One region of the Kitasatospora sp. NPDC048286 genome, then DNA from elsewhere that is predicted to be linked to it. Evidence: predicted binding sites of a transcription regulator. Region 1 holds the regulator's gene; each other region holds the start of a gene.
What was found. Region 1 encodes HrcA, which represses chaperone genes, less so after heat shock. Its sites were predicted from a motif close to TTNGCACTCNGNNNNNCNGAGTGCNAA; they were not measured.
Positions count from the first base shown of each region.

Region 1 (7,113 bases):
CTTCCAGTCCTCGCCCCTCGGGACGGCGGGCCAGGCGGGGATGCCGACGCTGGCGGGCTTCACGGCCTGCCAGATGTCGATGTAGGGGTGGCCGACGACCAGCACCGAGGCGCCGGTGATCTGGGCGGCGATGCGGTGCTCCTTGGTGCCGGGGAGCAGGTGGTCGACCAGGACGCCGAGGCGCCGTTCCGGGCCGGGGGCGAAGTCGGCGACGATCGCGGGCAGGTCGTCGATGCCGCGCAGGTACTCGACGACCACGCCCTCGATCCGCAGGTCGTCGCCCCAGACCCGCTCGACCAGCTCGGCGTCGTGCCGGCCCTCGACGTAGATCCGGGACTCGCGGGCGACCCGGGCGCGGGCGTTCGGGACGGCGATCGAGCCGGAGGCGGTACGGGCCGGGGTGCGGGGCGCCGCCGGGCCGGCCGGGCGGACCAGGGTGACGACCCGGCCCTCCAGCAGGAAGCCGCGCGGCACCAGCGGGAACACCCGGTGCTTGCCGAACCGGTCCTCCAGGGTGACGGTGAACCCCTCGGCGGTCTTCTCGCAGCGCACCACCGCCCCGCAGAAGCCGCTCGCCGCCTCCTCGACCACCAGGTCCCGCTCGGCGGGCACCTCCGGGGCGGGTTGTTGCTTCTTCCACGGCGGGGTCAGGTCGGGTCCGTACTGGCGGCTGCGCATGGTCGCGAGTCTACGGACGGACCGTCACAGGCCCGGCGCGCCCCAGACCGGGAACCAGCGGCTGAGATCCTTCTCCAGCCGCAGGTCGTTCCCCAGCATCGCGTTGACCTGCAGCTCCAGCGGGCTGTTGCGCCGCTCCCCGCCGCCGGGCATCGGGGCGAAGGGGTAGAACGTCCCCCGCTTGTACAGGTAGACCAGGGCCAGCGACTGCCCCTCGGGGTTGCGGAAGGCCACCAGCGAGCAGAGCAGCTGCGGCCCGAAGCCGTTCGCCTCCAGCTCGCTGTTGACCGCGTGCAGGTCGTTCACCAGCTCCGGCAGCTCCTCGGGCCGGTGCCGGGCGAGCAGCCAGGAGTAGCCGTAGCCGTCCTTGGAGGCCTCCACCGGGACGCCGCCGTGCTCGGTGTCGGCGTCCAGCAGCGCCCTGACCTGCTGCTCGACCTGGACGAAGGCCGCGCCCTCGACGGCGGCGAAGCAGACCGAGCCGAGCCCGGTGGGGGTGAACCCGGCCCCGGCCTCCAGGGTGAGCGCGGCGGACGGCACGCCGAACAGCTGGTCGAGGTCGGGCTTGACGGGCTTGGTGCGGCCGAACAGGGTGTCCAGGAATCCCACGGCGGTCCTTTCGGGACGGAACGGACTGGGACGGGTCGGGACGGAATCGGCTGGGGCGGGTCGGGGCGGGGCGGGTCGGGCTCAGTGCCCGAGCTGCCCGGAGATCCTCGCCAGCTGCTCCAGCCGCTTCTCCAGCGTCGGGTGGGTGGAGAACAGCTGCGAGGCGGTCTCCCGGGCGCTCAGCGCGGGGGCGAAGTAGAAGGCGTTGTACGGCTGCGCCTGGCGCAGGTCCTTGGTGGGGATGGCCGCGATCTGCCCGGTCACCTTGGTGAGCGCCGAGGCCAGGGCGCTGGGCCGGCCGGTGAGCTGGGCGGCGGCCCGGTCCGCGGCCAGTTCGCGGTAGCGGGACAGCAGCCGGGTGAGCAGGAAGCTGATCGCGTAGACGACGATCGACACCAGCGGGATGATCAGCGCCAGGATGGCCGCGTTCTGGTCGTTGTTGTTGCGCCCGCCGCCCATGAACCCGCCGTAGACGGCGATCCGGGTCATCGCCCCGGCGAGGACGCCGAGGAAGCCGGCGATCGTCATCACCGCGACGTCCCGGTGGGCGACGTGCGACAGCTCGTGGGCGAGGACGCCCTCCAGTTCCTCCGGCTCCAGCCGGCGCAGCAGCCCGGTGGTCACGCAGACCACCGCGTTCTGCGGGTTGCGGCCGGTGGCGAAGGCGTTCGGCATGTCGTTGTCGGCGACCGCCACCCGGGGTTTGGGCATGTCGGCGAGGGCGCAGAGCCGGTCGACGGTGCCGTGCAGCTGGGGGAACTGCTCCGGGGACACCTGGCGGGCGCCCATCGCCCGCTCGGTGATCTTGTCGCTGAACCAGAACTGGGCCACGAACAGCCCGCCGGAGATCAGGACGATCAGTGGCCAGGCGCCGCGCAGCAGCGCGATCAGCAGGCCGGTGAAACCGACGTACAGCAGCCCGATCACGAACATCGTCGCGACCATGCGGCCGGTCAGGCCGCGGTCGGGCGCGAAACGGGTGTGCTGGCCCGAGCTCGACATCGCTTGCTCCTCCGTTCGCCGTCGCTTTCGATGCTGCCACCCGGACGGCTTCCCGGCACCACTCCGGCGCCGGGAGGATCGAACCGGCGGGGCCCCGCGGGCCGTGTCCGGAACTGCGGGGAGGATCACCCCGGTCGGGCCGTTCCTGCCACAGGACCCGGGCCGTACACTGGCAGGTACGGTTCTGGCACTCGTACGTTCAGAGTGCCAAGGCCGAGGGCCCCTGGAACGGCCCGCAGCGAGGGACACGGTCGGACGACGTGCGAGGACGGAGGTGCGTGCCCCATGGCCGGTGAGGTCCGCCAGCTGGACGAACGCAAGCTCGCGGTGCTCCGCGCGATCGTGCAGGACTACGTGGGCACCGAGGAGCCGGTCGGCTCCAAGGCCCTGGTGGAGCGGCACAACCTCGGGGTCTCCCCGGCGACCGTCCGCAACGACATGGCGGCGCTGGAGGAGGACGGCTACATCCACCAGCCGCACACCAGCGCCGGCCGCATCCCCACCGACAAGGGGTACCGCCTCTTCGTCGACAAGCTCGCCGAGATCAAGCCGATGACCGCCCCCGAGCGCCGGGCCATCCGGCACTTCCTGGACGGCGCGGTGGACCTGGACGACGTGGTCGCCCGCACCGTGCGGCTGCTCGCCCAGCTCACCCGGCAGGTCGCGGTGGTGCAGTACCCGTCGCTGACGCGTTCCACCGTCCGGCACATCGAGCTGGTGGCGCTGGCCCCGGCCAAGGTGATGCTGGTGCTGATCACCAACACCGGCCGGGTCGAGCAGCGGATGGTCGACTGCCCGGGCCCGGTCGGCGAGACGGTGCTGGCGGACCTTCGGGCCCGGATCAACGCGAGAGCCGTCGCCCGGCGCCTCCCGGAGGTCCCGGAGCTGCTGGAGGAGCTGCCGGCGCAGTTCGAGCAGGCCGACCGGCCGACCGTCAGCACGGTCCTGGCGACGCTGTTCGAGACGCTCGCCGAGCAGAACGAGGAGCGGATCATGCTGGCCGGCACGGCCAACCTGACCCGCTTCGGGCACGACTTCCCGCTCACCATCCAGCCGGTGCTGGAGGCCCTGGAGGAGCAGGTCGTCCTGCTCCGTCTCCTGGGTGAGACCGCGGACGCCGGGATGACGGTCCGGATCGGGCGGGAGATCGCCTACGAGGGGCTGAATTCCACCTCGGTCGTTTCGGTCGGCTACGGTTCGGGCGACGAGAGCGTGGCGAAACTGGGTGTGATCGGTCCGACCCGGATGGACTACCCGGGCACAATGGGGGCGGTGCGAGCGGTGGCGCGGTACGTGGGCCAGATCCTGGCCGAGTCCTAGCAAGGGCCGCCGTCGGGCCTCCGACGGCGGCGTCCAGTCGCAGCACTACTACAGGCGGAACAAGCGGAGCATTTGGTGGCCACGGACTACTACGCGGTACTCGGCGTCCGACGGGATGCGGGGCAGGACGAGATCAAGAAGGCGTTCCGGCGCCTGGCACGCGAACTGCACCCGGACGTCAACCCGGACCCGAAGACGCAGGAGCGGTTCAAGGAGATCAACGCCGCCTACGAGGTGCTCTCCGACCCGCAGAAGCGTCAGGTCTACGACCTCGGCGGGGACCCGCTGTCCCCGGGTGGCGGCGGTGCGGGCGGCTTCGGGGCCGGCGCGGCGGGATTCGGTTTCTCCGACATCATGGACGCCTTCTTCGGCGCCGCGGCCGGCCAGCGCGGCCCGCGCTCGCGCACCCGCCGCGGCCAGGACGCCATGATCCGGCTGGAGATCACCCTGGAGGAGGCCGCCTTCGGCACCACCAAGGAGCTCCAGGTCGACACCGCCGTCACCTGCACCACCTGCAGTGGCGAGGGCGCGGCCCCCGGCACCTCGGCGCAGACCTGTGACATGTGCCGCGGCAAGGGCGAGGTCTCCCAGGTCACCCGGTCCTTCCTGGGCCAGGTCATGACCTCCCGCCCCTGCCCGCAGTGCCAGGGCTTCGGCACCGTCGTGCCGACCCCGTGCCCGGAGTGCGCCGGCGACGGCCGCGTGCGGGCCCGCCGCACCCTGACCGTCAAGATCCCGGCCGGTGTCGACAACGGCACCCGGATCCAGCTGGCCGGCGAGGGCGAGGTCGGCCCCGGCGGCGGCCCGGCCGGCGACCTGTACGTCGAGATCGCCGAGACCACCCACAACATCTTCCAGCGGCGCGGGGACGACCTGCACTGCACCGTCACCATCCCGATGACGGCGGCCGCGCTCGGCACCCAGGTGCCGCTGCAGACCCTGGACGGCCTGGAGGAGGTCGACATCCGGCCCGGCACCCAGTCCGGCCAGTCGATCCCGCTGCACGGCCGGGGCATCACCCACCTGCGCGGCGGCGGCCGGGGCGACCTGATAGTGCACGTCGAGGTGAAGACGCCCAGCAAGCTCGACGCCGAGCAGGAGGAGCTGCTGCGCCGCCTCGCGGTGCTGCGCGGCGAGGAGCGCCCGTCCGGCCAGTTCGCACCGGGCCAGCAGGGCCTCTTCTCCCGGCTGAAGGACGCCTTCAACGGCCGGTAGTCGTCCGTGGAGGGGTGCCGGGGGCCAGGGCCCCCGGCACCCCTTCCGTGTGTCCGTCCCCACTTCTGGAGGTTTTCCGTCATGACCGCGCCCGTCTTCTTCGTCGAGACCGAGCGGATCGCCGCCGCCGCGCCCGGGGCCGTGGTGCGCCTGGACGGCCCGGAGGGGCGGCACGCGGCCGCGGTCAAGCGGCTGGAGCCGGGCGAGGCGGTGACCCTGGCCGACGGGCTGGGGCTCGGCGTGGACGGCACGGTCGCCGCGGTGCTCGGCAAGGACGGGATCGACGTGACGGTCGCCGCCGTACGACGGGAGCCGGAGCCCGCGCCGCGGATCGTGGTCGTCCAGGCGCTGCCCAAGGGCGACCGCGGCGAGCTGGCCGTGGAGACGATGACCGAGGTCGGCGTGGACGTGGTGATCCCGTGGTCCGCCTCGCGCTGCATCACCCAGTGGAAGGGCGAGCGCGGCGCCAAGGCGCTCGCCAAGTGGCGGGCCACCGCCCGGGAGGCCGGCAAGCAGTCCCGCCGGCTGCGCTTCCCCGTGGTCCGGGACGTGATGACCACCCGGCAGCTGGCGCCGGTGCTGCTGGGGGCCGCGTTCGCCGCCGTGCTGCACGAGGAGGGCGCCGAGCCGCTGGCGCACGCCGGCCTGCCGGAGGCCGGGGACATCGTGCTGGTGGTCGGCCCGGAGGGCGGGGTCTCCCCGGAGGAGCTGGCCGCCTTCGCCGAGGCCGGCGCCAAGCCGTACCGGCTGGGCCCCTCGGTGCTGCGCACCTCCACCGCCGGGGTCGCCGCCGGCGCACTGCTGCTGGGGCGTACCGGCCGCTGGTCGTAGCGCGCCCCGGCGCCCTGGTCGCGGCCGTGTGACGGCCGTCCGCGGGCGGCGCCGGGAGTCTGCGGAAAACGGCGCCGACCGTACGCGCGGCTGCCTAGGCTGGCCGGGTGACGGACTCCCTGAGCACCTCCCCGAACAGCTCGGCGGGCGCCTACCTGCGCCATCCCCACCTGCACGGCGACCTGGTCGCCTTCGTCGCCGAGGACGACCTCTGGCTCGCCCCGCTGGACGGCGGCCGGGCCTGGCGGCTGACGGCGGACCACCTGCCGGTCCACCACCCGCGGTTCTCCCCGGACGGGCGTCACCTCGCCTTCACCACCACCCGGGACGGCGCCCCCGAGGTGCACGTGGTGCCCGTGGACGGCGGCCCGTCGCGCCGGCTCACCCACTGGGGCAGTCACCAGACCCGGGTGCTGGGCTGGACGGCCGACGGCCGCCCGATCGCCGTCACCGCCGCCGGCGAGTCGAGCTTCCGCCGCACCTGGGCGCACGCCGTGCCGCTGGACGGCGGCGAGCCGCAGCGGCTGCCGTACGGGCCGGTCGGCGCCCTCGCCTTCGAGCCGGGCGGTGACCGGGTGCTGCTGAACAGCGTCAACGGCCGCGACCCGGCCTGGTGGAAGCGGTACCGGGGCGGGCGGGCCGGCAAGCTGTGGCTCGGCCGGGACGAGTTCGCCCGCGTCCACGCGGAGCTGGACGGGCAGCTGGACTCGCCGCTGTGGGTGGCCGGGCAGGACGGGCGGGACGGCAGGATCGCCTTCCTGTCCGACCACGAGGGCGTCGGCGAGCTGTGGTCCAGCCGCCCGGACGGCACCGACCTGCGCCGCCACACCACCGACCCGGACGGCTTCTACGCCCGGGGCGCCACCACCGACGGCACCCGGGTGGTCTTCCACCGGGCCGGCGACCTCTGGCTGCTGGACGACCTGGCGGGCGCCGAGCCGCGCCGGCTGGACGTCCGCCTCGCCGGTCCGCGGGCCGGGCGCCGCCCCCGCCCGGTGCCCGCCGCGCACTGGCTGGACTCCGTCGCCCCCGACCGCACCGGCCGGGGCAGCGCCGTGGTGGTGCGCGGCAGCGTGCACTGGCTGACCCACCGCGAGGGCCCGGCCCGGGTGCTGGACGAGACCCCCGGCGTGCGCGGGCGCCTGGCCCGGGTGGTGCCCGGCGAGGACGGCGCCCAGGGCGTGCTGTGGGTGACCGACGCCGAGGGCGGGGACGCCCTGGAGTTCGCCCCCGACCTGCACGGCGCCGAGCGCCGCCGGCTGGCCGCGGGGCGGCTCGGCCGGGTCAACTCGCTGACGGTCTCCCCGGACGGCAAGCGGGCCGCGCTCGGCGTGCACGACGGCCGGGTGCTGCTGGTCTCGCTGGCCGACGGCGCCGTGCACGAGCTGGACCGCAGCGCCGACGGCGAGCCCGGCGGGCCCGCCTTCAGCCCGGACTCGGCCTGGCTGGCCTGGTCGC
Region 1 covers NZ_JBICZE010000002.1:688,316-695,428, reverse strand. Annotated here, with positions in the region: gene ACGF13_RS07495 (DUF3097 domain-containing protein) at 1-678, opposite strand, end outside; gene ACGF13_RS07490 (hypothetical protein) at 703-1,287, opposite strand; gene htpX (zinc metalloprotease HtpX) at 1,369-2,289, opposite strand; gene hrcA (heat-inducible transcriptional repressor HrcA) at 2,575-3,609, shown strand; gene dnaJ (molecular chaperone DnaJ) at 3,685-4,824, shown strand; gene ACGF13_RS07470 (16S rRNA (uracil(1498)-N(3))-methyltransferase) at 4,906-5,655, shown strand; gene ACGF13_RS07465 (PDZ domain-containing protein) at 5,763-7,113, shown strand, end outside.

Region 2 (7,113 bases), on a different contig from region 1:
AGAAGATCGCGGACCACGCGGGCTTCGAAGCCGCCTGACGGTCCAGCCGGCCCCACGGGCCGAGCCCCTCACCCGGGCCCTGGCGCGGAGCGCTCCGCACCGGGGCCCGAGGCGTGCCACGGGGCTCTTAGTCTGGAGGGGAGGGACGAGCGGACGGAGTGGACGGCGTGAGCGAGCAGGCACAGGGACAGGAAACGGGCCAGGACCAGGGCCAGGACCAGGCGCGGGAGCCCCGGAAGGCCTCGGCCGCCAAGGCCCGGCTGGTCTTCCGGGACCCGTTCGACCAGCAGTCCAGGGACGACACCGACACGGGCTGGGGCGACCGCCCCGGGGCCGGGGAGAGTGGTGGGCGGGGGCTGGACTGGTACCTGAGCCAGCGCCCGCCGCACCACGGGGGCTGAGGAGCGGGACTGAGGATCGGGGACGGGGGAGCGGGGCCGTGGGCGACGCGCGCCCACCGGTCAGCGCAGTGGCGTGACCAGCGCGTCGCGGATCTCGGTCAGTAGCTGGACCTCCTTGAGCTCGGCCTCCGCCGCCTTCTCGGCGGCGGACTTGCGGTGGGCCGCCAGCTTGTTCATGGGCAGGATCAGAACGAAGTAGACGACCGCCGCGGTGATCAGGAACTGGAGCGTGGCGCTGAGCACGGATCCCCACAGGATGAGGACCCCGGACGTGACCTCGCCGGTCGGGCTCACCTCGCAGGGCCCCTTGAGGCAGGAACTGTAGGACGCGAGGTCCTTCGCTCCGAAGACGCCGACGATCGGATTGATCACGCCTTTGACGAAGGCGTTGATGATGGCGGTGAAGGCCGCGCCGATGACCACGGCCACGGCGAGTTCGACGACATTTCCACGCAGCAGGAATTCCTTGAAGCCCTTCATGCCGCCTCGAACGACGAAGCCGCATTCCGGTTACGGGTGATCTTCCAGAGCCTCGGATTGACAACCCGTCCGGACCAGCGAGCCCCCGTGCGGCGGCGGCAGACCCGCCCGCGCGGGCCCCAGCGCCAGCGCCGCCGCCGTCGCGAGCAGCGCCAGCGCGGGCACCCCGGCCCGCCGTCGCACCGCGCTGCGCCAGCGGTGCCACCCGCCGCACCCGCGCCGGATCGGCGGGAAGCTCGGCAGCTCCTGCCGGGGCGGCACGGCGGGGGCGGGCAGCGGAAGGGAGAAGCTCACGGTCGTCATCGACGCACCTCCGGGTGTCGGCGGGCCGGCCCCTCGCGGACCGGACGAGCCACACGATGGGCGTTTCCGTCGAACTCCGGAAGTCCTTTCCCCAGGCCTGTGGACAACTCGGCCCTGTGGACGAGTTCGTCCACCCACGAGAGTGATGCGGGCCGGTCCGGCTTGACCGGATGCCCGTGCGGAGGCATGCGGAAAGGCCCGCCGCCCCGCGCGGAAGCGGGGTCGACGGGCCTTTCCGAGGACTGCGGGCCGTCCGGGCCGATGCCCGGCGCCGAGGTCAGCTCGCGGCCGGAGCCGGGCTGGACGAGGTCGAGGAGCCGGAGCCCGACGACGACGAAGACGAGGTCGTGGACGTGCTGGACGACGTCGAAGAGGTCGACGACGACCCGGCGCCCACCGAGCTGCTGGAGGAGGAGCGGCTGTCGGTCCGGTAGAAGCCGGAGCCCTTGAACACGACGCCCACGGCTGAGAAGACCTTGCGGAGCCGTCCCTGGCAGTCGGGGCACGTGGTCAGCGCCTCGTCGGTGAACTTCTGCACCGCCTCCAGGCCGCTGCCGCACTCGGTGCACTGGTACTGGTACGTGGGCACTTGTCTTCCTCCTGGCACTCTCGCCTGATGAGTGCTAACGATGGTCAATGATGCGGTATTCCGCGGGATCAGTCCAGCGACTCCGGTGTGAGATGGGCCGGGCCCGGCCGCCGGACCGCCGCCCGCTCAGCCCTTGGCCGCGCCCACCAGCCGCCCGGCACCACCGCGCTCCGTCGAGCCGGAGCCCGAGTCGGAGCCCGAGCCCGCGCCCGAACCGCCGGTCGAGCCGGAGCCCGATCCGGCACCCGAGCCGTCGGCCGGAACGTCCCCCGGCGCCACCAGCAGGTGCCGCAGCGAGAACAGCGCGACCAGCCCCAGCCCCGCCCCGATCACCGGCACCAGGAACCCGGTCGAGGGCCCGTGCCCGTCGATCAGCCGGCCCGCCGCCATCGAGCCGACGGCCAGGCCGAGCCCGATGGCGCCGGTCAGCCAGGTGAAGGCCTCCGTCTTGGCCCCGTCCGCGACCAGCGTCTCGACCAGGGTGTAGCCGCTGATCAGGGTCGGCGCGATGGCCAGCCCGCAGACCAGCCCGGCGACGGTCAGGGCGACCAGGTTCGGCATCGCCCACAGCACCGAGCAGCCCAGCACCAGCAGCGCGTAGCTGATCAGCATCCGCTGCTGCACCGGTCGCCGCCAGGCGACGACGCCGTACAGCACACCGGCCAGCATCGAGCCGCCGGCGAAGATCCCGTACACGGTGCCGCCGGCGTCGTGCTGTCCGACCGAGTCGGCGAAGGCGTTCACCGACACCTGCATGCCGCCGAACACCGCGCCGACCCCGAGGATGGACCCGGCCAGCAGCCGGACGCCGGGGGAGGCGAGCGCCGAGGCGCGCTTGGTGCCGGGCTGGGGCACGATCCGGGCCGGGGCGGTACGCCGCTGGGCGGCGAAGGCCAGGCCGCCGACGAGGGTCAGCCCGGCCTCGGCGACCAGGGCGGTGGCCGGGTTGGCGAGGGCGGCGATGCCGGAGGCCAGGATCGGGCCGACCACGAAGGTGAACTCGTCCGTCACGGACTCGAACGCGAACGCGGTGCTCACCCGGGCCGCGGAGGTCTCGGAGGCGCCGTCCGCGGTGAACCTGGCGACCCAGCGGGCCCGGACCATCGCGCCGACCTGCGGCACGCTCGCACCGGCCGGGACGGCGGCCAGGAACAGGCTCCAGGCGGGCGCGTGGCCGAGCGCCAGCGCGATCAGCACGCCGACCGAGACCGCGTGCACCAGGACGGTCGGCACGAGCACCGCGGCCTGGCCGTAGCGGTCCGCGAGCCGCCCGGTCTGCGGCCCGATCAGGGCCTGGGCGACGGCGGCGACCGCGGTGACCGTACCGGCGGTGCCGTACGAACCGTGGGTCTGGGTGACGAGCAGCAGGATGCCCATGCTGAGCATCGCGTACGGCAGCCGCGCGACGAGGGCGGGGAACAGGAACGTCCAGGCCCCGGGGGTGCGCAGCAGCTCGCCGTACCCGACACGGGCGGGGGCCGGAGCTGCGGGGGTGGTGGCCGCGTGGTCCGCGGCGGTGTCGACCGTTCGGCGCGCCGTCACGGTCGGTCCTTCCTGCTGCCTGGTAGCGCGGCAGGGCATGGTGGAGCCCCGACGGCGCCGAGAGTCGTCCTCTCGCGCGTCGACCGGGGTAGATACCGGGTCGGGCCGGCCTGGTGGCCGGGGACCGGACCGCGGCCGCCGAGCGGTCGCGCCAACTCTGCGTCAGGCAGATGCTGGGGGTGTTCTAACGATGGTTATACGGCTGGTCGGGCCAGCATACAGTTACGCGCGTAGACACCGCCAGCCACCCCCTGCCCCCGGCTCCCGCCCCCCGGCTCCTGGGCGGAAGGCCCGGGAGCCGGGGGGTCGGGGGGTCGGGAGCCGGGGGGCGGCCCAGGCTCACCGCCCGTTCAGCCACCCCGCGAGCTTGCCGCCCTTGTCCACGGCCCGCAGCCGCCGCTCCGCCGCCGCGCCGACCTCGTCCGTGGTGACCACCAGCAGCTCGTCCCCGCCGCGCAGCACCGTCGCCTTGTCCGGCACGAAGGAGTTCCCCTCCCGCACGACCAGGGTGACCGCCGCCCCCTTGGGCAGCCGCAGCTCGCTGATCTCCACGCCCGACATCTTCGAGGCGGGGGATAGCGCGACCGACAGCAGGTGCCCGTGCAGCTTCTCCAGCGGCGCGGACTCGATGCCCAGGTCCTGGCCCATGGCGCCGTCGCCGATCCGCAGCCGCTTGGCCACCCACGGCAGGGTCGGCCCCTGGAGCAGGGTGAAGACGACGACCAGGATGAAGACGATGTTGAAGACGTCCTCGGCCCGGTGCGCGCCGGACACCACCGGGATGGTGGCGAGCACGATGGGCACCGCCCCGCGCAGTCCGGCCCAGCTCAGCAGCGCCTGCTCGCGGGCCGGCACCTTGAAGGGGGTCAGCGAGAGCATCACCGACAGCGGCCGGGCCAGGAAGACCAGCACCGCGCCGATCACCAGCGCGGGCACCACCGCGTCGCCCATGGACTCGGGCGTGACGAGCAGGCCGAGCAGTACGAACATGCCGATCTGCCCGATCCAGGCCAGTCCGTCGGCGAAGCCCCGGACGGCCGGGCCGTGCGGCAGCTTGGAGTTCCCGAGTATCACCGCGCTGACGTAGACGGCGAGGAAACCGGAGCCGTGCAGCAGCGCGCCGCCGGCGTACGCGAGCACGGTGAGCGCCATCACGGCGATCGGGTAGAGGCCCGAGGAGGGCAGCGCGACGTGCTTGAGCCCGTAGGCGCCTATCTTGCCGACGGCGAGGCCTATCGCGGCGCCGATCGCCAGCTCGGCGATGATCGTGCCGATCAGGACGTACCAGGAGTCCAGCTCCCCGGTGGTGGCGAAGGCGACGACCAGGATGACCACGGGCGCGTCGTTGAAGCCGGACTCGGCCTCCAGCAGGCCGGTGAGCCGGTGCGGCAGCGGGACCATCCGCAGCACCGAGAAGACGGCGGCCGCGTCGGTCGAGGAGACGATGGCGCCCAGCAGCAGCGAGGTCCGCCAGTCCAGGCCGACCAGCCAGTGGGCGCCCGCCGCGGTGGCGAAGACGCTGACGCCGACGCCGACGGTGGCGAGCACGGTCGCGGCCGGCATCACCGGCTTGATCTCGTGCCAGCTGGTCTTGAGGCCGCCCTCGGCGAGGATCACCACGAGTGCCGCGTAGCCGAGCACCTGGGTGAGCTCGGCGTTGTTGAAGGTGACACCGATCCCGTTCTGGCCCAGCGCCACACCGATCCCCAGGTAGATCAGCAGGCTGGGCAGCCCTGATCGGGTCGAGAGGCGTACGGCGCCCACCGCGAACAGCAGGATCACGGAGGACTCAAGCAGGAGCTGGTTCAGGTGGGAGACGTTCACGCAGGGGCACCTCGGGCAGGCAGGGGCGGACGGGGTGTCTGGCGGTGCTGTGGGGTCGACGCGTTAAGAAGTCGTCAATACTCCCCTTGTGGATCGTTACGCAGTCTAACATTTTGCCATATCTTTAGCTTGGTCCCCCGTTCACGGTGCTTGGCCCTCTCGGCCTAATGTGGTGCCCTGTCACGGCCGCAGGCCCTGGACACGCCCGCCCGCCCCGAAGTCAGGACCGCAAGGACCCAGATGCCCCGCTCGAAGAAGTTCCGGCGCGCCCGTCTGATCGTGATCGTGCTGGTCGTGCTGCTGGTGGCCGGCGCCGGCTACGGCGGCTACCGCGGGGTCTCCGCGGTCCGCGCCTCCTTCCCGGAGGTCGACGGCAGCGTCAAGGTGGCCGGCCTGAGCGCGCCCGTCGACGTCAAGCGGGACGCCAACGGCATCCCGCAGCTGTACGCCGACACCAACGAGGACCTGTTCCGCGCCCAGGGCTACGTCCAGGCGCAGGACCGTTTCTGGGAGATGGACGTCCGTCGGCACATCACCGCAGGCCGGCTCTCCGAGATGTTCGGGGACGGCCAGGTCGAGACCGACACCTTCATCCGCACCATGGGCTGGCGGCAGGTGGCGCAGAAGGAGTTCGACACCAAGCTGTCGCCGGAGACCAAGAAGTACCTCCAGGCCTACTCGGACGGCGTGAACGCCTGGCTCGCGGAGCACCCCGGCGGCGCGAAGGCCTCGCTGGAGTACGGCCTGCTCGGCGTCGTCAACAGCGGCTACCAGCCCGAGCAGTGGTCCCCGGTCGACTCGGTGGCCTGGCTCAAGGCGATGGCCTGGAACCTCTCCGGGAACCTCCAGGAGGAGATCGACCGCTCGCTGCTGGCCCAGGACTTCGGCCCGGACAAGATCGCCGAGCTGTACCCGGACTACCCGTACGCCCGCAACGGCACGATCGTGAAGACCGGCACGGTGAACGGCGACAACTACCGCCCCGCCGACGGCTCCCCGCAGTCCGGCGCGGCCCCCGGCACCGCCACCGCCCAGGGCGCGGCCACCACCAAGGCGCTGCTGCAGGGCCTGACCGACCGGATCGACGCGATGCCGCAGCTGCTCGGCCGCCCCGGCCAGGGCATCGGCTCCAACTCCTGGGTGGTCGCCGGCTCGCACACCACCACCGGCAAGCCGCTGCTGGCCAACGACCCGCACCTCGGCCCCGGCCTGCCCTCGGTCTGGTACCAGATGGGCCTGCACTGCCGGACCAGCTCCCCGGCCTGCCAGTTCGACGTCTCCGGCTTCACCTTCGCGGGCATGCCCGGCGTGGTGATCGGCCACAACAAGGACATCGCCTGGGGCTTCACCAACCTCGGTGCCGACGTCACCGACCTCTACCTGGAGAAGGTCACCGGCCCGGAGACGTACCAGGTGGACGGCAAGGACGTGAAGTTCGACCTCCGCAAGGAGACCATCAAGGTCGCCGGCGGGGAGGACCGCACCATCACCGTCCGCACCACCCAGACCGGTGCCCCGCTGATCTCCGACCAGAGCAGCGAGCAGCAGAACGTCGGCAAGTACGCCCCCAACGGCCCGTCCGCCCCCGACCGCGGCACCAGCGGCTACGGCGTCGCCCTGCAGTGGACGGCGCTGAACCCCGGCAAGACCATGGACGCCGTCTTCGAGCTGGACAAGGCGAAGAACTGGGACGAGTTCCGCGCCGCCGCCAAGGACTTCACCGTCCCCGCGCAGAACCTGATCTACGCCGACGCCAAGAACATCGGCTACCAGGCCCCGGGCGCCATCCCGGTCCGCGGCAAGGGCGACGGCAGCTACCCCGCGCCGGGCTGGGACTCCACGTACCAGTGGAAGGACCCGATCCCCTTCACCGCGCTGCCCTGGAGCCTCAACCCCTCGGCCGGCTACATCGTCACCGCCAACCAGGCCGTGGTGGACCCGAGCTACAAGTACAACCTGACCAAGGACTGGGAG
Region 2 covers NZ_JBICZE010000005.1:613,697-620,809, reverse strand. Annotated here, with positions in the region: gene ACGF13_RS15280 (sigma-70 family RNA polymerase sigma factor) at 1-38, shown strand, start outside; gene ACGF13_RS15275 (hypothetical protein) at 168-401, shown strand; gene mscL (large conductance mechanosensitive channel protein MscL) at 462-881, opposite strand; gene ACGF13_RS15265 (hypothetical protein) at 912-1,184, opposite strand; gene ACGF13_RS15260 (FmdB family zinc ribbon protein) at 1,462-1,773, opposite strand; gene ACGF13_RS15255 (MFS transporter) at 1,900-3,315, opposite strand; gene ACGF13_RS15250 (potassium/proton antiporter) at 3,655-5,139, opposite strand; gene ACGF13_RS15245 (penicillin acylase family protein) at 5,380-7,113, shown strand, end outside.
Region 2: ACGF13_RS15260 (FmdB family zinc ribbon protein) is a predicted target of HrcA. The motif match lies at 1,785-1,811, and genes of this name have one in related genera.

Region 3 (7,113 bases), on a different contig from region 1:
AGCCGGTGGGGAAGGGCAGCCGTTCGAGCAGTGAGCGGCGGGCCGCGTACTCGCCGCCGAGGGGCTGGACGAAGCCGGCGAGTTCCGGCCAGTGGAGGTTGAGCAGGGGGCGGGCGACGAGTTCGGTGACCCGGCCGCCGCCGGCGGGCAGGACGGCGCCGTCCGACTCCAGCGGGCGGTCGTACATGGCCTTGACCAGCTGGATGGACTCGTCGGTGAGCAGCGGGCCGACGATGCCGGAGACGAAGGTCGGGTCGAACTCGCGCAGGTCGGCGTCGACGAAGCAGACGATGTCGCCGTGGGTGACCAGCAGGGAGCGCCAGAGCACCTCGCCCTTGCCCGGGACGGCGGGCAGCCGGGGGAGGATCCGGTCGCGGTGTTCCACCCGGGCGCCGGCCTCGGCGGCGACGGCGGCGGTGGCGTCGGTGGAGCCGGAGTCGACGACGACGAGTTCGTCGACGAGCGGGAGGCGTTCCATCAGCTCGCGGCGGACGGTGCGGACGATGTCGCCGACGGTGGCCTCCTCGTCCAGGGCGGGGAGGACCACGCTGACGGTGCGGCCGGTGCGTTCCTTGGCGTCGAGGAGGGTGCGGACCGGCCGGTCGGCCGCGCTCCAGGAGCGGCGGCGGAGCCAGGACGCCACCTGCGGGAGGAGCTCGGGAGTCGGTTCGGCGGGCACGGAGGTCTCCTCGGCGGGGTCGGTGGAATCTGTCATCTCGCGTGGCGGACGGTCCCGTTCAGGATTGGCGCCTTCGGATACAGTCTTCGTACAGCGGTCGGACCTTTGCACGCCGGGGTCGCCGTTGAGCAGCACCACAATTTCACAAGCTCATCCAGAGGGACTGAGGGAACGGCCCGTTGACGTCCCGGCAACCTTCTCGCGCGGCTGTCGTCGACAGGCCCCGGCGGGACAGGTGCCAATTCCGGCCCGTGCGCGACCGCGTCACGGGGAAGATGAGGAGAGAGGCCTCGCCATCATGGCTATCGACACTGCCGCACCCGTTTCCGTCGACCTCGGCCCCGCCACCGCGCTGTCCTGTCGCGAGTGCGGCACCCGCTTCCCGCTCGGCCCCAGCTTCGCCTGCCTGGAGTGCTTCGGCCCGCTGGAGATCGCCTACGAGTTCGGCAGCGAGGGCGCCGAGGAGCTGCGCAAGCGGATCGAGGCCGGTCCGGCGTCCATCTGGCGGTACGCGCCGCTGCTGCCCGTTCCGGCGGACGTGGCCTCGAAGCCGAACCTGAACCCGGGGTGGACCCCGCTGGTGAAGGCGGACAACCTGGGCCGGGAGCTCGGGTTCACCGCCCAACTGCACGTCAAGGACGACTCCGGGAACCCGACGCACTCCTTCAAGGACCGGGTGGTCGCGTGCGCGATCGAGGCGGCCCGGGCGTTCGGCTACACCACGCTGTCCTGCTCCTCCACCGGCAACCTGGCCGGCGCGGTGGGTGCGGCGGCGGCCCGGGCCGGGTTCCGGTCCTGCGTGTTCATCCCGCACGACCTGGAGCAGGGCAAGGTCGTCATGGCCGGGGTGTACGGCGGTGAGCTGGTCGGCATCGAGGGCAACTACGACGACGTGAACCGCTTCTGTTCGGAGCTGATCGGCGATCCGGCCGGCGAGGGCTGGGGCTTCGTCAACGTGAACCTGCGGCCGTACTACGGCGAGGGCTCCAAGACGCTGGCGTACGAGATCTGCGAGCAGCTCGGCTGGCGGCTGCCGGAGCAGATCGTGATCCCGATCGCCTCGGGCTCGCAGCTGACGAAGATCGACAAGGGTCTCCAGGAGCTGATCAGGCTGGGCCTGGTCGAGGACCGGCCGTACCGGATCTTCGGTGCCCAGGCCGAGGGCTGCTCGCCGGTGTCGGCCGCGTTCAAGGCCGGCCGGGACGTGATCAAGCCGGTCAAGCCGGACACCATCGCCAAGTCGCTGGCGATCGGCAACCCGGCCGACGGCCCGTACGTGCTGGACATCGCCCGCCGCACCGGTGGCGCGGTGGAGGACGTCACGGACGCCGAGGTCGTGGCGGCGATCCGGCTGCTGGCGCGGACCGAGGGCATCTTCGCCGAGACCGCGGGCGGGGTGACCGTCGGCGTGCTGAAGAAGCTGGTCGAGACCGGGCAGCTGGACCCGTCGAAGGAGACCGTCGCGATCAACACCGGCGACGGCCTGAAGACCCTGGACGCCGTCTCCGACGCCGGGATGACCGCCGTCATCCGCCCGACGCTGGACTCGTTCCGCGCCGCCGGCCTCGTGTCCGCCTGAACCACCCGCCCCCGCAAGGAGAATTCATGAGCGCCAACGTCCGCATCCCCACCATCCTGCGCACCTACACCTCCGGCGCCGCCGAGGTGACCGCCGAGGGCGCCACCCTGGCCGAGGTCGTCGCCGACCTGGAGAAGAACCACGCGGGCATCTCGGCCCGCATCCTGGACGACACGGGCAAGCTGCGCCGCTTCGTGAACGTGTACGTGAACGACGACGACGTGCGCTTCGCCGAGGGCCTGGCGACCGAGATCGGGGACGGCGCCAGCATCTCGATCATCCCGGCGGTGGCCGGCGGCTGCTGAGCCCGCAAGAGAACCCGCGGTCGCCCGCGCGTACGGAATTCCGCTGTCCGTATGCGCGGGCGACCGCTCGCATTCCTGCGGGAATATTTCCGGGTCGAGTCGGAGTAGAGTGTCGCTCGGCTGGGAACAGGGTTTCCCTTTCGGCCCCGCAGTGCTCGGCCCGGGGCGTCCGGCCGATGGGACCGGCCCGTGAAACCTGTCAGGCGGATGTCAGAATTACCGCAGGCATTTGGGTAATTCGTCCGCTATGTCCGGCGTGAAATGCCGAGAACATCCCGATTCGGTCCGTCCTGTCCCTTGACGCCGTGCCGGAATTACCGGTGGTTGGCCCTGTTGCAGAGGGCGTCGGTCCGGATACATTCAGCGGCGGTCGACGCAATCACCCGCTCGCCGGAAGCCGCCTGGCGTCCTGTGCGGAGGGTTGCGGCGTGCACGGCTGCGCCCAGGGGGGGTTCCCCGGGCCGGCCTTCAACCAACCCGGGCCCGCGACCTGCGGGCGCGTGAAGGGCCAGCACAGCACTAGGGGAGTTCGGAATGGCTCAGGGCACCGTCAAGTGGTTCAACGCGGAGAAGGGCTACGGCTTCATCGCGGTCGACGGTGGTGCGGACGTCTTCGTCCACTACAGCGCGATCCAGATGGACGGCTACCGCACCCTCGAGGAGGGCCAGCGGGTCGAGTTCGAGATCTCCCAGGGACAGAAGGGCCCGCAGGCGGACATGGTCCGCGCGGCGGTCTGACCCCTTCCGACCCCAGGAGCTCGGCGCGGCCCCACGGCTGGTGACCTCTCGCTTCTCGACGGGCCCGTGCGACGTGTGTCGCACGGGCCCGTCGGCGTTCCCGGGCGGCTCCCGCGGCGGCTCGCTGATTGCCGATTGGGCTTGCACTCGACCACCCGGAGTGCTAATCATTGGCGTTAGCACTCACAGTGTGAGAGTGACAGCGGACCGGGTCGGTGAGGCCCCCGGGAGCGGTAGGGAATGGACCTCCGCGCACCAGGGCCGTCCGTCGCGGGCACCCCTTGGTCCGAGCAGTCGACCGTGTCCCGGAGGACCACTTCTGATGGCCAAGATCATCGCCTTTGATGAGGAAGCTCGCCGCGGCCTTGAGCGTGGCATGAACCAGCTCGCCGACGCAGTGAAGGTCACGCTCGGCCCCAAGGGTCGCAACGTCGTGCTGGAGAAGAAGTGGGGCGCCCCCACGATCACCAACGACGGTGTCTCCATCGCCAAGGAGATCGAGCTCGAGGACCCGTACGAGAAGATCGGTGCGGAGCTCGTCAAGGAGGTCGCCAAGAAGACGGACGACGTCGCGGGTGACGGCACCACCACCGCCACCGTGCTCGCCCAGGCCCTGGTTCGCGAGGGTCTGCGCAACGTCGCCGCCGGCGCCAACCCGATGGCCCTGAAGCGCGGCATCGAGAAGGCCGTCGCGGCCGTCTCCGACCAGCTGCTGGCCCAGGCCAAGGACGTGGAGACCAAGGAGCAGATCGCCTCCACCGCCTCCATCTCCGCCGCCGACACCCAGATCGGCGAGCTGATCGCCGAGGCCATGGACAAGGTCGGCAAGGAAGGCGTCATCACCGTCGAGGAGAGCAACACCTTCGGCCTGGAGCTCGAGCTCACCGAGGGCATGCGCTTCGACAAGGGCTACATCTCCGCCTACTTCGCCACCGACCTGGAGCGCATGGAGGCGACCTTCGAGGACCCGTACATCCTCATCGCCAACTCCAAGATCGGCTCGGTCAAGGACCTGCTCCCGCTGCTGGAGAAGGTCATGCAGAGCGGCAAGCCGCTGGTCATCATCGCCGAGGACGTCGAGGGCGAGGCCCTGTCGACCCTGGTCGTGAACAAGATCCGTGGCACCTTCAAGTCCGTCGCCGTCAAGGCCCCGGGCTTCGGTGACCGCCGCAAGGCCATGCTCGGCGACATCGCCATCCTCACCGGTGGCACCGTCATCTCCGAGGAGGTCGGCCTGAAGCTGGAGAGCGCCGGCATCGACCTGCTGGGCACCGCCCGCAAGGTGGTCATCACCAAGGACGAGACCACCATCGTCGACGGTGGCGGCGACAGCGAGCAGGTCGCGGGCCGCGTGAACCAGATCCGCGCCGAGATCGAGAACAGCGACTCGGACTACGACCGCGAGAAGCTCCAGGAGCGCCTCGCCAAGCTGGCCGGCGGCGTGGCCGTCATCAAGGCCGGCGCGGCCACCGAGGTGGAGCTCAAGGAGCGCAAGCACCGCATCGAGGACGCCGTCCGCAACGCCAAGGCCGCCGTCGAGGAGGGCATCGTCGCCGGTGGTGGCGTCGCCCTGCTGCAGGCCGGTGTCGCCTTCGACAAGCTGGAGCTGGACGGCGACGAGGCCACCGGTGCCAACATCGTCAAGGTCGCGCTGGAGGCCCCGATCAAGCAGATCGCGACCAACGCCGGCCTGGAGGGTGGCGTCGTGGTGGAGAAGGTGCGCAACCTCCCCGCCGGTCACGGCCTGAACGCCGCCACCAACGAGTACGTCGACCTGGTCGCCGAGGGCATCATCGACCCGGCCAAGGTCACCCGCTCCGCGCTGCAGAACGCCGCCTCCATCGCGGCGCTGTTCCTCACCACCGAGGCCGTCATCGCCGACAAGCCGGAGAAGGCCGCCGCGGCCGCCGGTGGCGGCATGCCGGGCGGTGACATGGACTTCTGATCCTGATCGCTTCGATCGGATCGGCTGGTTCCCCGTCCGTGTGGGCGGCTCCCTTCGGGGGGCCGCCCACGCGGCGTTTCGGCGTTCGGGGGAGTTGAGGAGAGGATGGACGGATGGCTGCTGACGACATTGAGACCGCCCTGCACAACGCGCGGGCACTGATCCTGGCCGACCTCACCGCGCGGGACGTGGCGGACGCCGCCGTCGTCTCGCTGGTGGAGCAGGCCGTGACGCACCGCCGCTGGTGGCTGGAGCAGTGGCCCGACGGCACCGACTACGTGCTCGGACTGGTCGCCCAGGACGTCCAGGACGCGCTGCTGGAGGCGTACGGTCGCTGGCCGCTGTGCACCGACTGCGCGGCCGACGGGGATCCGCACGCGCTGAGCGTGGAGCCCGAGTTGGGGCCGGAGCCGCACTGGGTGTGCGGCAAGCGGGGCGCGGTGGTGGCTCCGGTGGGGGAGCTTTCCTGACGGGTGGGTACGGTGCCCGCATGGGGCGCTGGGTGTGGGGTGTGGTCGGCGGGTGCTGCGGGCTCGGGTTGTGGTGGGGCCTGGTGGAGGTGACGGTGGCCGACCAGGACGTGTGGTGGGCCGTGATAGGGCGCGTTCCCGCCGTGCTGGCGGGGATGGCCGCCGCGGACCGGGTGATCGCGTGGCGGGGCTGACGGGCGGTCGGGCGGGTTGACGGGCGTGCGTGGGGGGCGCGCGTCAGAGGGCGCCGAGCTCGGCCGTCAGGTTGGCGTGGGCGGCCGCCGTGAAGCGCTCGCGGGCGGCGGGCGTGCGGTAGAGCCCGGGCAGGGCGAGCAGGTGGCGCAGTACGGCGGCCCGGCCGGCCGTGAAGTCCGGTGCGGGGACGAAGCCGTACTCCTCGCGGACGGCGGCCGCGTACGCCGCGTACGCCTCGGGGGTGCCGCCGAGGACGGCGAGGTCCGCGTCGCAGAGCACCTCGCCGTTGCGGTCGCCGGGGGCGGGGTCGTGGCCGACGGTGAGCAGCACGAGGCGCTCGACCTCGGCGACCCGCTCGGCGGGCAGCCCGGCGGCGGTCAGCGCGCGGACGGCGAGGGCGGCGCTGCGTTCCTCGTTCTCGGTGCGGTCGGGCCGGTAGACGACGTCGTGGAACCAGGCCGCGAGGCGGACGGCCTCCGGGTCGGCGGCGTGCCCGGCCAGCTCGTCGACGTGCCGCAGCACCGCGCGCAGGTGCGCGACGGTGTGGTACCTGCGCTGCGGCTCCGACCAGCGGCGCAGCAGCTCCCGGCCGTACGGCTCGGGGTCGACGGCGGCGCCGCAGCGGTGCAGCAGGGCGGTCCAGGCGGCGAGCAGGTCCTCGGTCGGCATGGGCACATTGTGGCGGACGGGCCCGGCCCTGGACCTATAGGTAGGTTGGCGATATATGTAGTCGTATGACTGAACGCTCCATGCAGGAGCCCACGCTGCTGCTGCTCACCGCCCTGGCCGACGCGCCGAGACACGGTTACGCGCTGATCCAGGAGGTCGCCGCGATCTCGGACGGCCGGGTCAAGATGCGCACCGGCACGCTCTACGGGGCACTCGACCGGCTGCTCGGCCAGGGGCTGATCGAGGTCGCCGCCGAGGAGGTGGTGGACGGTCGGGCCCGGCGCAGCTACGCGCTGACCGGGGCCGGCCGGGACGCGCTGGCCGCCGAGGCGGAGCGGCTGCGGGCGGTCGCCACCGAGGCCGAGCGCCGACTGGCCGAGATCCGGTCGGTGCTTCCGGGCGGGACCGGGTCGCACGGGCGGCCCGCGGCGGGGGGAGGACTCTCATGAGCGCACCGGCGATCGGCGCGGGGCCCTCGGTGGCGCTGCGGACCGCGCTCCGGTTCTACCCGGAGCGGTACCGCCGCGAGCGCG
Region 3 covers NZ_JBICZE010000017.1:144,460-151,572, reverse strand. Annotated here, with positions in the region: gene ACGF13_RS33510 (glucosyl-3-phosphoglycerate synthase) at 1-715, opposite strand, end outside; SAM riboswitch class I at 827-961, shown strand; gene thrC (threonine synthase) at 978-2,258, shown strand; gene ACGF13_RS33500 (MoaD/ThiS family protein) at 2,285-2,563, shown strand; gene ACGF13_RS33495 (cold-shock protein) at 3,098-3,301, shown strand; gene groL (chaperonin GroEL) at 3,624-5,246, shown strand; gene ACGF13_RS33485 (hypothetical protein) at 5,360-5,716, shown strand; gene ACGF13_RS33480 (hypothetical protein) at 5,737-5,910, shown strand; gene ACGF13_RS33475 (hypothetical protein) at 5,954-6,580, opposite strand; gene ACGF13_RS33470 (PadR family transcriptional regulator) at 6,646-7,029, shown strand; gene ACGF13_RS33465 (hypothetical protein) at 7,026-7,113, shown strand, end outside.
Region 3: groL (chaperonin GroEL) is a predicted target of HrcA. The motif match lies at 3,442-3,468, and genes of this name have one in related genera.